Regions from separate parts of the Salinicoccus sesuvii genome, predicted to be linked through region 1. Evidence: predicted binding sites of a transcription regulator. Region 1 holds the regulator's gene; the other holds the start of a gene.
The links. Region 1 encodes Rex, which represses fermentation and respiration genes when NADH is low (regulators of the CRP and FNR family bind a similar motif). Its sites were predicted from a motif close to TTGTGAAATATTTCACAA; they were not measured.

Region 2: the regulator Rex is predicted to act here: its motif matches at 6,343-6,360, upstream of ACFOJ8_RS08545 (cytochrome ubiquinol oxidase subunit I).

Annotation. Positions count from the first base shown of each region.
Region 1 covers NZ_JBHRWV010000010.1:2,762-10,215, reverse strand. Annotated here, with positions in the region: gene ACFOJ8_RS12095 (LPXTG cell wall anchor domain-containing protein) at 1-825, opposite strand, end outside; gene ACFOJ8_RS12090 (MurR/RpiR family transcriptional regulator) at 991-1,827, opposite strand; gene ACFOJ8_RS12085 (glycoside hydrolase family 32 protein) at 1,940-3,409, opposite strand; gene tatC (twin-arginine translocase subunit TatC) at 3,421-4,182, opposite strand; gene ACFOJ8_RS12075 (twin-arginine translocase TatA/TatE family subunit) at 4,237-4,503, opposite strand; gene ACFOJ8_RS12070 (redox-sensing transcriptional repressor Rex) at 4,514-5,146, opposite strand; gene ACFOJ8_RS12065 (ABC transporter ATP-binding protein) at 5,284-7,197, shown strand.
Region 2 covers NZ_JBHRWV010000007.1:557,234-564,687, reverse strand. Annotated here, with positions in the region: gene auxA (lipoteichoic acid stability factor AuxA) at 1-97, shown strand, start outside; gene hutG (formimidoylglutamase) at 94-999, shown strand; gene ACFOJ8_RS08570 (class I SAM-dependent rRNA methyltransferase) at 996-2,174, shown strand; gene ACFOJ8_RS08565 (hypothetical protein) at 2,253-2,705, shown strand; gene ACFOJ8_RS08560 (phosphocarrier protein HPr) at 2,931-3,197, shown strand; gene ptsP (phosphoenolpyruvate--protein phosphotransferase) at 3,197-4,924, shown strand; gene ACFOJ8_RS08550 (MFS transporter) at 5,003-6,289, shown strand; gene ACFOJ8_RS08545 (cytochrome ubiquinol oxidase subunit I) at 6,441-7,454, shown strand, end outside.

The DNA of each region.
Region 1 (7,454 bases):
CGGTCCGCCGGGCTCAAGTGTGATGCCTTCTAGTATATTACCATGATCATAACGGAAATACCGCTTTACTCCTTGCGCTGGCACTTCCGTCGATTCGGACTGGAGGCTGTTATTGTCTACTTCAGGATATGGGCTAGAGAATTCTTCGGTTCCAGAACCTGTTGACGGTGCTTCAGCTGACGGTTCCACTGGCTCCATAGTTGGAATTTCATTTTCCTCTACAGGGATTTCGTCTGCTGGCAACTGCCCCGTTCCCTCAGGGACGGGTGTTTCTGTCTCAGTTTCTGTTGTTGGCGCTTCCTCTGTTACCGGTTCAGCGGTAGGCTCCGGTACAATATCATTCCCGCTCGTTTCATTAGAAGGGAGTTGGGATGGTTGCTCTGACGACGGTTCGGCATATGGGGTACTTTCTTGACTTTCCTCATTCGCTTCATGCGCTGTTATTGTGCGTTGACGAATCTCGTTTTCCGGAGAATCATCGGGCATTGCACCGACGAGTACGTCTTCTTTCACAGTTTCTCTTTCAACTGGCGATTGTGTCGTCGACTCAGCAGATTGTTCTGTAGTACGTTCCTCTGTAGTCTCGACCTCTACTTCTTCTGTTGATTCTTCGAGGCTTTCTGGCTGGGCCGCTTCATTTGTCACAGATTCTTCGACAGACATTTCTGCTTCTGATTCTTCCGCTTCGACGACTGTGTCTATATTGGATATGAAAATAGTGGATGAAACCAATAGGCATGCAATACCACTCTTCATTATTTTATTCTTCAATGCGACTTCCCCCATTAGACTATACTCGTGATAGTCTCTTTCAATAATCATCATTATATTAGAATAGCGTGGGGGTATCTACCCAATATCAGAGTTGTTACATAACCTTAATAATGGTGTCTTATTAACGTGGAATATTTCAGAAATATTTCAAAAAAGTAACTGTATATTATTCTTATCTCCATAAATAAAAAAATCTCCCTTCGGCACGAAAGGAGATCAGTGTGTAACGTCATAGGTCTTAATAATGGTTTCATATGCCGAGGATCCAAGCTCCCGACAGATGTAGAAGAATAGAACATCGCAGATGACGAGCTGCGCTATACGACTGGTCATGTTCATATACTGTATATTTGTCTCTTCTTCTGTGATTTCTATGGCAATGTCTGCATTGCGTTTTGCGATAGAGGCATGATTTTGGGTAAGTATGACGGTCTTGACGCCAAGTTTCTTGGCGAGCTTTACAACTTCGACTACTTCCTTCGTCTTACCGGATAGGGTGATGAGGAACAAGACATCATTATCAGTAGCATTGGACAACCGTGTCATGCAGAGATACTTATCTGAAGTAAAGAACGCATTGATATTGACTCTATGTAGCTTCTGTTCCAGTTCATTTCCGATATTGGAGGAATCCCCAAGGCCAAATATAAATGTATTGTCCGATTTGGCGAAGAGTTCGGCAGCCTGCTTCATCGTATCACGATCGACAATCTTTTCTGTATTGTAGAGGGCTTGTATCGTATTTTTGAACACTTTGTCGAAGATATCTTTATGAGTATCGTTTTCAAGATCGATGACCCTTGATATGTTCTCTTTCTCAAGTGTATGGAGCTCCTTTGCAAGCTCAACTTTTAATTCTTTTATGCCGGCAAGACCGATCCTCTTTGAAAATCTGACGATAGCCGCATCGCTCGTATTACTGTTTCTTGCGATGTCCTTAACAGGCATGTTGATGACTTTGGCAGGATTGGCCAGCATAAAATCTGCAATCCGCTGCTCTACAGGTGTCATGTACTCATAACGTTTGCGAATCTGACTCAGTACCGAAAACATATCCACTTCTCCTCTCACCCTCACTGTATGTAAGTTTATAATAACAGAATACTCAATCGATTATAAGCAGAATTGAAATAATATTGTGTACAGACATTGAAATCCGTTGTCCCTATTCCGTCTGAACGTCCGGATGCACATAAAGGGGCTTTAATTTGTATTTGGACAATTTGACATAGCAGTTGCCAAGTTCGGTGGACAGTTCCACCCCTTCTGCTTTTTCCGATGGAAAGATGCGGGCTGTCATGACCGCCTCCCCATCATTGATAAAAATTTCAATACTTGAAATATCTACAAATATGCGGAGTTTTAAAAGAGGACCGTCAAGCTTCGCTGTACGTGTTGTGCCATCGACATTCTCAGGCATCTGGCCACTGAAAGTCGTATCGAGTGTAAGCGTATGGGCCTCGGCATCATATATTAGACTCGTCTGTTCTCTTCTGCTCATTCTCAAATTGATATATATCTGCGTCGCATTATTCTCGAGGATATCCATTGTAAGCTCGTAATTATCACCATAGAAATCTTTCATCTTTTTCGGACGATGATCAAAGTATCCTTCCGCTGTCAGTTCATCCATTCTTAGAGTTGATAACGCAGCCACGGGTCGCTGCCTCAGTATCCCCTCTTCAATAGACAACTCCCTTGGCAGCGTCAGACAATGTGACCACGTGCCATCTGTAGGATAAATCGTTTCCTTCATTCCCATCCATCCGATCATAAACCGTCTTCCAAAAGCGTCACAGGTCGTCTTCGGCGCATAGAAATCAAAACCTTGATCTAGTTCACTGAATTCGCCATGCACCATTGTCATCGACTCTCTATCAACACTGCCGAGAATATATCCAGACTGGTAGATGTTCCAGTAGCTATGTTGATACTTGTCGAGCCCTTGTGGGCAGAACATGAGGACATCACCACCATCCAATTCAAACAGCTCAGGCGATTCCCACATAAAACCAAATTGGTCAAGATCGGTTTTCAGTTCACCCAGATAGTCGAGAGTTTCAAGGTTTGTGCCTCTGAAGCAGAGCACACGCCCGAACTCATCTTGTGTCATCGCTCCGAGCATCATGAAATATCTTTCACTTTCCTCCCACACCTTCGGATCTTTGAGAGTTGCACCATATCCTTTTGGCGATCCTTTCATAATGATCTCTGTGTGGGATGGACGAAGCACCCCTGTTCCTGAAATCCACACCGTATGTTCCTGATGTGATATATCTCCATCGATTACTGTATGGTACGTATGCAGATCGTCCATTGTAGAAGCAGAACCTGAACATGCACCTTGCGGTAGTGTGCTTGCTATTCCCATATCGTGATAGACAGCAAGATTTTCCGATGTGACGTGATATAGATACTTTTTACCTTGTGAGTAGAAGGGAGCCCACTGGTATAAGATATGATACCTGCCCTCATGATAAACGAAACCGTCCAATGAATTCATACTGCCTGCAGGCGGTTGGATATGATATTTCTGCCGCCATGGATCTTCTTGCGCCCTTCCAAGCTGGTGCATCCATTTTTCATCACTGCCATCAAGCACCTGAGGTGCTTCTTCATCCCAATTGAATTTCACCTGGAACCCCCCTATTCGGAATCCAACGATTCCTCTAGTGCTTTTTGCTCTGCTTTCAGATATCTACGATAGCCGATTTTGGAAATGTAGATGCTAATTTCATAAAGAATAATCATCGGTATAGTAATCATGACATGCGTCATCACATCCGGTGGTGCAATAAGCGCTGCGACCACCAACAAAATGAAGTAGGCATATTTTCTGTTCTGCTTCAAAAAGGATGGCGTCAATAGTCCTAGCTGGGTTAAGAACAAGACTAGAATCGGCATCTGGAATATGATTCCGAATGGCAACACCGTCCTGAAAAGGAAGCCAAAATACTGGTTGATTCCAATCGTCGTTTCGATACCCATGTCCTCGGATAATTCGAACGTGAACTGGATGATATAGGGCACAAGAACGAAATAACCAAAAGCCATACCGAGTAGCATCAGGATCATGACAATCGGTATATAACTCAAAGTCAGCTTCTGCTCATTACTGTATAACCCCGGAGAAACAAATGCCCAGAGTTGATAGAGAATTACTGGCAGCACAATAACGAAACCGATGACAACGATAATCATTAAATAAATTTTCAATGGATCCGTTACCTGGAATGCATGCATCTGTATTGCTTGTGTCCATGGAGCATTCTGCATATGATAAATCAATGGCTTAGACAGGAAAAAACCGATGATCAATGCACCTACGAAAAAGTACATGACAATCAGTAGCCGCTTTCTCAATTCATCCAGATGCTCGGTAATCTCCCTTTTTTCCGAGTCGTTCATAATTCGTTTTCACCTCTTCAAAAAAAAGGCGGCTTTCGCCACCCCTTTGGATCTTTATACTTTAGTTTCTTCAACCTTTTCAACTTCGACTGTTTCGATCTTCTTTGGTTGTTGTTTCTTATCGCGTTCGTCGTCATCGTCATCATCATCAGTGGCGAGACCTTTGGTTGCATCTTTAAATTCTCTTAAAGTTGAACCCATTGCGCGTCCGAATTGAGGCAATTTTTTAGGTCCGAATATGATCAATGCTACAACAGCAATCACGATCATACTTGTCGGGCCTACTGCCATCAGCGTCACCGGCATTAATGTTTCGAGCATAGTATCCCTCCTAGATATGTTTCATATAAAAGAATAGTGCCTGTAATTCAACGCTCAAATCTATATTATGGACATAGATTTCATCACTTACGTTCAATCTGATCGGCGTGAAGTTGAGTATGCCTTTGATACCCGCTTCCACCAGACGCTCAGCCATATTTTGACTGACTTCAGCTGGCAGGGTGAGTATCGCGACGTCTATGCCGTGCTGACTGACCAGATCTTCAAGCTCATCCGAATGATATACTGCCGTGCCATTGATGGATGTCCCGACGATCTGAGCATTACTATCAAAAGCAGCTACCACATTCATTCTATCATTTATGTTGTTGAATTTGTAGTTTAATAATGCACTGCCCAAATTCCCTGCACCAATGATCGCTACGTTCCTCACTTCGTTACCCTGGATATGCTCCATGAAGAAATTCAGCAGGCTCTTGACATTGTAGCCGTAACCTTTCCTGCCGAGCTCACCAAAGTAGGAGAAATCTCTCCTAATTGTGGCTGAATCAATATCCAGTGCTTCGCTGATCTCTCTTGAGGAAACTCTATCTACACTGGATTTTTCGGCGTTCTTGAAAAATCTATAGTATAAAGGAAGACGTTTCATTGTTGCGTTTGGGATTTTCTTTTTACTATTCAAATGTCCCACACCTCTTCTATTGCACTCTGTTGGTATATTATAGCATATCTCCATTTTCATAGTGTAGTCATTGTCATTTAATTTCATCGTTTTTTTGACTCATTTATTGTAAAATTGAATGGAGTGGGGGAATTAATATGATAGTAATGCAATTAGGAAATGTAGGAAAGTCTTTCGGTACAGACCAGATTTTCTCAAATATAAACCTTGAAATAAAAAAAGGTGAAACAGTCGGTATCGTCGGCAAAAACGGTGCCGGCAAGACGACATTAATGAAGATGATGGCCGGGGAACTCGGTATTGAAGAAGGCAGAATCACAACTCCGAAGGGTATTGCAATTGGATACCTTACCCAGCAGATGACACTTGAATCCACTCAGACTGTAAGGGATGAAATGATGCGACCCTTCGCCGATCTACTGTATACCCAAGAGGAAATGAACGCCACAACCAGATGGCTAGCAGAACACGATTACCAGCATCCCTCCTATAGTGAACAGATGGAGAAATACGACAGACTGCAGAACATCTTCGAATCTAGTGGCGGCTATACAATTGATGCCCAGATTAAGACAGTCCTTATCGGCCTGAACTTTTCGAACGATGATCTTGATCGTAATGTCGATGCTTTCTCAGGTGGTCAGAAGACACGCCTTGCACTCGGCCAGATGCTTTTGTCAAAACCCGATCTGCTACTGCTCGACGAGCCAACCAATCATCTCGATATGGGGACTGTAACATGGCTTGAACAGTACCTGAACAGCTTCACCGGGGCAATTGCGATTATCAGTCACGATCGCTATTTCCTTGATCGTACCGTAGACAAGATATTCGAAGTCGAGATGCATCGAGGAACACTCTACCACAGCAATTATACGAAGTATGTGAAAGAGAAAGAAAAAAACTTCAGTCTGCAGGTAAAGGCGTATGAACATCAGCAGAAGGAGATCAAACAGCTCCAAACATTCGTTGAAAAAAACATAGCGCGAGCATCGACGAGTAATATGGCCAAAAGCAGACGTAAGAAACTGGAACAGATGGATCGGATGGATACACCGATGATCGACCGCAAAAGTGCACGTTTTTCTTTTGATATAAGAAGGGAAAGCGGGAACGATGTTCTCAGAATCAACTCCCTCTCCATTGGATATGAGCAGACACTAAACAGTGGCATCACTCTGAATGTCGATAAAGGCGACCGGCTGGCCATCATCGGTCCAAATGGTATAGGCAAATCTACTCTTGTAAAGACGATTGCCAAAGAGCTGCCGCGGCATGAGGGAGAGATCATATATGGGACGAATGTTTCCATCGGGTATTATGATCAGAAACAGGCAGAATTCACCTCTAACAGAAACGTATTAGAGGAACTATGGCACGAGTATCCAGAAATGAATGAAAGCGATGTTCGCAAAGTCCTTGGCCGCTTCCTTTTTACTCAGGAAGAAGTACTAAAAAGTGTCAACGATTTAAGCGGTGGCGAGAAAGCACGTATACAGTTGGCCCGGTTGATGCTAGAAAAAAATAATCTACTCATACTCGATGAACCAACCAACCACTTGGATATCGACAGTAAGGAAGTCCTTGAGAAAGCCCTTCAGAACTTCCCCGGAACAATCCTATTCGTTTCTCACGACCGATACTTCATTGACCGCATTGCAACCAAGATTGTGGAAATGGATCAGCAGCATGTAAAGATCTACAATGGAGATTATAGCTATTACCGTCACAAGAAGGATGAGCAGGCTTCGCTCGCCATCCAAGAAGAAAGTAACCGATCTGATGAGCAGAGTGGTTCCGATTATCAGCAGCAGAAGCAAAAGCGTAATGAAATGCAGAAACTGAAACGTGCTGCTTCGAGAATTGAAGAAAATATTCTCCAACTGGAAGAAGAAATTTCGAGTATAGAAGAGAAACTAGCCGAGCCTGAAGTATATGGTGACTACGAGAAAGCATCGGAATACAATCAGCAGTTGATCGAGAAGCAACAAGCATTGGAATCTAAGATGCTCGAGTGGGAAGAAACAGAGGCACAGATTGAAGAAGTATAAACTCTGAAAATACCCTTCTTTTAAAGTGATGGATCAGTTGTCTGATGTTATACACAGCACCGAACCTTTCACCTCAGGGATCATTGCGATTGGTCCACATTGTCCACCTTTTATCCACAGATTTGTACACATATATATCCCCAGTTATCGTCGGCTTTCCTCAAATTTTTATTTTTTATCGACAATTTATCCACAGATGCTAGGAAATAAAACTTTGTACTCTATATAAAAGGGCGGTCCTGAGTTACAGGACCGCC
Region 2 (7,454 bases), on a different contig from region 1:
GTTCATATTGCCGTTCAATATCCTTCTCGTCCTGCTAACGACACCACTTCTGATCATCAGCATATTTAAAGAATTCGACAAGGGGAGACGAAAATGAATAAAATAGAACATCACGAATATACGGGCAGGATTGATAATCCTGATGTTAATGAACGGCTACACCAGATCATCCGTCGCTGGCATAGTAAAACCGATGCTGGCGCTCCAGTATTCATCGGATTCAGATCAGAAGAAGGTGTGAAGCGGAACCAAGGACGTCCGGGTGCTTTCGATGGCCCTGTTGTCGTCCGGCAAAAACTCGCGTCGATGCCCTACAAGACGCCCGTATTCGACTACGGGAGCATCATAGGGGATGAAGATCTTGAGACATCGCAGACTGCACTTGGCAAAAGTGTGGCAGAAGTACTTGCAAACAACCAATTTCCGCTTATTATCGGTGGCGGCCACGAAACATTGTATGGACACTATCTTGGAGTGAGACAGACATTTCCTAAAAAAAAGCTTGCCGTCATCAATTTTGATGCCCATTTCGATCTCAGAAACGAGCGGCCTTCTTCAGGAACAATGTTCCATCAGATACTGTCGCAAGACCAGGATGTCGACTATTATGTTTTGGGTATTCAGCCCTCAGGAAATACAGAAAGCCTATTTAAAAGGGCAGAGTACTTTAATGTAAATTATGCATTGATGAACGCAGTGCGGAACACAAATATCTATGCCGAAACACTTGAAAAACTAAAGGGGTATGATGCTGTATTCGCTACACTATGCATGGATTCCGTTCAGCAAAGTGTCGCACCTGGAACGAGTGCGCCTGCACAAAACGGCTATACGGCATGCGAAATTCATGATATGGTAGCACAACTTGCCAAACTTGAGAACCTGACAAGCTTCGACATTAGCGAAGTGGCACCTGCCCTTGATGTCGATAATCGTACAAGTAGTCTGGCAGCAAGCCTGTTCCATAGTTTCATGATAGAGAGGGAGACTTTCCAATGAATACAATACAACTAAAAAAAGGCCATGAACGACCATACGTCAATGGTCAGCTGAATGTCGATAGAGATGATTTGAGCGATGATACATTTTTAAAGGATGGGGAAATTGTTAAAGTTGAGGATCCATTCGGTAAACTGATCGGCATCGCCATGTTGAGCTTCGAGCAAAAGACACGTGGCTGGATACTGACTCATGATCCGCATGAGCCGATCGACGACAAGTTCATCGAAAAACGGATTAAAAACGCTATCGAGAAGCGTACGCCGCTTTATAACCAAGAAGATACGACGGCTTTTCGTCTATTCAATGAAATTGGTGATGGCATCGGTGGGTTTACCGTCGATAATTATGACGATCATTTGCTCATCACGTTCTATTCCCGTGGAATCTACAAGATTCGCGATCTCATTATCAAAACATTGATGGTTGAGCTCAATCCGAACTCGATTACAGAACAGACACGCTTTAGCGACCAGGGTAAACTTGAAGTGAAGAATCGCAGAATTACTGGTAGCGTAGAGTTTCCGATTACAGTACTGGAATCAGGGGTTAAGTACAGTGTCCATCTCGATGAAGGACCTATGACGAGGCTGTTCCTTGATCAACGAGAAACGAGAAAAGCACTCGTCCAAAACGCTTACAACGCTAAGTCATTTTTAAACATGTTTGCGTATAGCGGCACATTTTCTGTTGCTGCTAATGTGGGCGGGATGATGACGACAAGTGTGGATTTAGCGAAACGCAGCCGTGATCTCATCACGGAGAACTTCAATGTCGGCAATCTATCAATGGATGGACAGAACATATATATAATGGAAGCTTTTGAATATCTCAGCTATGTAGCGAGAAAAAAGCATCATTTTGATGCCATATTGATGGATCCGCCAAGCTTTGCCCGTTCTGGTAAGAAGGTATTCAAAGTGGAACGCGATTTTCCGAAGCTTATTAAGGAAGCGCTGAAAGTACTAAAGCCGAACGGGTACCTAATATTAAGTCAAAATTTAGAGAGTATGACACTAACCCAGTTTAAGAAGCAGATTGATCGTACGTTGGCTGAAACGGGCCAGGCCTATACGCTCATCGATGTTAAAGGATTGCCAAAAGACTTCCCAACAGTCAAGGGCTATAAGAATGGTAAGTATCTCAAAGTAGTCACTCTCCAGATTCACAGCTAGGGGTCTTGATTACTATAGAAGCAGAGAGGGTATACTCAAACGACAATACTCAAATTAAAATATAAAGGGGTTTTGACAATGGGTAGTCAACCACTCACTGAAAATGAGATACAAATCAAAGAACAAGAAGCAAGGGAAATGGTCAACAAGAAGGCACTCTACTCCTCAGTTGCTGCGATACTTCCGATTCCATTACTCGATATTGGTACAGACGTAAAGCTCATGAAGGACATTAAGAATGAGGCTGAGGAGATTTTCGAGCTTGATCACAAGCAAGTAAATGAACTCTCTGATGATCTAATGAACAGAGTCCTCGTAATGGGGACGAGCATGGCCAGTGAATTTGTCGGGCGCAATGCTTCGAAAGTTCTATTCAAACGAGCTGCAAAAAACTCCAAGCTGGCTAGATTTGGTGCCGTACCACTGGCCACCAACGCACTCGGAGCAGGCGTCAGCTACATGTTGATGAAGAAGCTCGGTCACGATTATGTAGACAAATGTGCAAAAGCAGCCAGAAACCAAACTGTATAATCGAGTAGTCCCCTCTTAGGAAAGTATCTTCATCTAAAAGGGGATATTTTTTCGATCCCTCCATATCGCAGAGTAAAATGTATCCGAGAGGGATCAGATGGTGAAAAAGTTTACGCTAGGTTTAGTGGTGGTATATTAGAATATCATTGGCATACGTGGTATAATGTTGCTAAACATGTGTGCTATCATGTAATCTTATAACGCATTCTAAAGGAGACCAACGCAATGGAACAAAAATCTTATCTCATTACAGACGAAACAGGAATTCACGCAAGACCAGCAACTATACTCGTACAGACAGCATCAAAATACGACGCTGATATCCAGTTGGAATACAACAGCAAGAAAGTAAACCTGAAGTCTATCATGGGTGTTATGTCCCTTGGTGTAGGCAAGGACTCTGAAGTAACAGTCTACGCTGAAGGCAAAGATGAAACTGAGGCTATCGAAGCGATTACTGAAACACTTTCCAAAGAGGGATTGACTGACTAATGTCGAATATTCTAAAGGGGATTGGTGCGAGTGACGGTGTAGCGATTGCACCCGTCTATTCTCTGGAAGAGCCGGATTTGTCTTTTGACAATAAAACTATCGACGCCGGTCAGGAAGAGGCTGAAGTTGAGCGTTTCAAGGCTGCTTTCAACCAATCCAAAGTGGAAATCACGAAAATCAGAAATCACGCGGAGGAATCCGTAGGTCCTGAGCATGCTGCTATCTTCGATGCACATCTACTTGTGCTTGATGATCCAGAGTTCTTGGGCCCGATTGAGTCCCACATCCGCAATGACCAGAAGAGTGCGCCTCAGGCACTTCTGGAAACGAGAGACCAATTCGTTGCCATTTTTGAAAATATGGACAACGAGTATATGAAAGAACGCGCAGCAGATATCAAGGATGTTTCAAAGCGTGTACTTGCACACATGCTTGGTAAAGAACTGCCTGACCCGAGTAAGATTGATACACCGGTTGTCATAGTGGCAGAAGATCTGACACCTTCAGATACAGCACAGCTTGATAAAAATTTTGTCAAAGGCTTTGTAACGAACGTTGGTGGACGTACTTCACACTCAGCAATCATGTCGCGCTCTCTTGAAATACCGGCAGTTGTTGGTACGAAGGAGATTACGGCGCTGGCAAACGTTGGCGATCATATCATCGTCGACGGTAGCGCGGGCGAAGTTATCGTTAATCCTACAGAAGAGGAAGTTCTCGTCTATAAGGATAAAGAAGCGAAAGTTCAGGAAGAAAAAGCAGAACTTCAGAAGCTTGTGGATGAACCGAGCAAAACAATGGATGGTACAGCTGTCGAGCTTGCTGCCAACATTGGTACACCGGACGATCTCGATGGCGTTAAGTCGAACGGTGCAGAAGGCATCGGACTTTATCGTACAGAATTCCTTTACATGGGTAGAAACGAACTACCTACAGAGGATGAGCAGTACGAGGCCTACAAAAAAGTTCTAAAGGACATGGGTGAAAAACCGGTTGTCGTACGCACAATCGATATCGGTGGCGATAAGGAACTACCTTATCTCGATCTTCCTAAAGAAATGAATCCTTTCCTCGGCTATCGCGCAATCCGTATGGCTTTGGATAATGAGGAGCTTTTCAGAACACAACTACGTGCCTTGCTTCGTGCAGGACAACATGGCAATCTGAAGATCATGTTCCCAATGATTGCGACAATCGACGAATTCAATCGTGCGAAAGCAATGCTCATTGAAGAGAAAGACAATCTTGTTGATGAAGGCGAGAAGGTCAAGGAAGATATTGAAGTTGGTATCATGATTGAAATTCCTTCGGCTGCGATCATTGCAGACCAGTTTGCGAAAGTCGTTGACTTCTTCTCAATCGGCACAAATGATCTAATCCAGTATACAATGGCTGCAGACCGCATGAACGAATCTGTTAGCTATCTCTATCAGCCACACCACCCAGCATTGCTCAGACTCATCAAAATGGTTATAGATGCAGCGCATAAAGAGGGTAAATGGGCTGGCATGTGTGGAGAAATGGCTGGAGATGAGCAAGCAGTACCGTTGCTTGTTGGTCTTGGCCTCGATGAATTCTCCATGAGTGCGTCTTCTATCTTAAAGGCACGCAGACAGATATCTGGACTTAAAAAGACCGATACGGAACGTCTAGCGCAGGCTGCCGTTGAGTGTAGTAGCACTGAAGAAGTCCTCGCACTTGTAGAGGAATATACCCAAAGAGCATAATTTTGAACACGTATGGTACACCACCATACGTGTTTTTCTTGTTATAATGACTGTAAAAAGAGCAGAGAGGAATTATCGATGAATCAGACTACACGCAGACCGATTGAACTTTACCTCACCGTGCCAATTCTTGCTTTTGGACTCTACGATTTTGCGAACACTATTTTTAGTGCCAATATCGTTACATTGTTTTTTCCACAATATATTACAGAAACTGTAGGGACAAATCCAAGACTTGAACAGATTGCTTCGACAATTATTGCGTATGCCAATGCAATGGCTGCTATTTTGCTCGTCGCTTTTGCGCCACTTTATGGTGTGACAATGGATCGGACCGGCAAGCGAAAGAAGTATGTCGTCATCTTTACATTACTGTGTGTCACTGCAGCTATTGGTATGGGCATATTTGGCGGCATGGATAATGCCCAGTGGTTTGGTCTACCGAACGGATTTGTGTTAGCAGTGCTTTTGTTTGTTTTTGCAAAGTTTGCATACAATTCCAGTAATGTTTTTTACGATGCAATGCTTTCTGGACTCGGTAATAAAAGAGAAATCCCACTGATTTCTGGGTATGGCGTGGCACTTGGATATATGGGCACACTTTTTGGCATATTTTCAGTACTACTATTAATTGGAGATCGAGCCGTCCATCATACTTTCTGGTTATCGGGTATTTTTTTCCTTCTCTTCTCACTGCCGCTTTTCTTCATAAATAAGGACAAACCTCAAGAAACAAAGCCTAAACAGCATTTTCTGAAAGGTTATAAAGATATCTACCAAACATTCTTAGAAGCACGGTTACATGCTTCCATTTTCTATTTTATGATTGCATATTTCTTCATCAATGATGCACTAGCAACAGCAATCGCCATGATGCAGCCTTATGCGACAACAGTCGTCGGCTTTGAACCCGGGATTTTTCTGGTTGTCTTTATGGTAGCAACGCTATTTAGCATCATCGGGGCCATAATATTCAGCTTTATAAATAGGAATGTCGGTTCCAAGAAGACATTTACTTTTGTGGCACTGCTCTTGGCAGTGGCTGTTGCGATTGCGGCGCTACCCCTACCAATGTGGACATTCTGGATTGCCGCTGCACTTTTTGGAATCGCAATGGGCTCTACTTGGGTAGTCAGCAGAACGATGATTATAGAATTGGCTCCTGAAGGAAAAGAAGGCCAGTTCTTTGGACTGTTTGCCTTTAGTGCCAAGATGAGTGCTATTGTCGGACCCTTTATTTATGGTTCAATCACCCTAGCTCTTGCCAATTATGGTGTGATCGCTTCCCGCTTGGCAATTACGAGTTTGCTTATCATGATCCTCATCGGTCTTGTCTTTCACCTCAAAGTAAAAGAGCATAAATAGCCGGTTTAATTCTTTGTAATTTAGGGCAAAATAGGTTAGAATGATAGAACGATATGATAATTATTTCACAAATTATCAAAAATACAGATGGATGTAGGCTCCGCAAATAAAAGTTTTTGTGGGGCAGAATTCATTTAGAAGAGGTGATTGAATGGATGATGTGATCATTGGTCGGTTGCTCACTGCATCGACTCTTGGATTTCATATTATCTTTGCAACAATAGGTGTCGGTATGCCACTCGTCTTTATGATCTTAGAGTTTCTAGGTCTGCGTAAGAAAGATGAAAGGTACTTGACTATGGCGCGCAGGATAGCTAAAGGCTATACGGTAACCGTAGCAGTAGGTGTTGTAACCGGTACAATAATCGGTCTACAACTCTCTCTTGTATGGCCGGATTTCATGAGATTCGGAGGACAGATCATAGCTCTGCCACTATTCATGGAAACATTCGCATTTTTCTTTGAAGCAATATTCCTTGGAATCTTTCTATATACGTGGGATCGATTCAAAAACCCTTGGCACCACTGGCTTTTAAACATCCCAATTGTGGTGGGTTCTACGCTATCTGCTGTATTTATCACTACTGTTAACTCCTTTATGAACACACCAGCAGGTTTTGATCTCGTAGAAGATGTCTTCGTGAACGTTGATCCGTTGGCAGCGATGTTTAATCCATCCAGTTACGTTAGGATATTTCACGTAGTCGTAACAGCGTATACGACAGCAGCTTTCATTATTGCGTCAATTGCTGCATACAAGCTGCTTCGTGCGAAGTATAAAGAGGATCGTGAGTATCATAAGAAGGCTCTCAGAGTCATGATGGTGATTGGCTTTATTGCGGCTGCAATGAGTGCTCTCGCTGGTGACCTTTCTGCAAAGTTCCTCCACGAAAACCAACCTGAAAAATTGGCTGCAATGGAGTGGCACTTTGAAACCGAGGATAACGCTGATCTAATACTCTTTGGTATCCTCGATGAAGAAACCCAAGAAGTGAGCTATGCACTAAGAGTACCAAGTGCACTTAGTTTCCTTGCGGGTAACTCTTTTGATACCGAAGTTACTGGATTGAATGATATACCTGAAGATGAACAGCCGCCGCTGATAATACACTACTTCTTTGATACAATGGTGTTTTTCGGTATGTTCGGTCTAAGTGTGGCGGTC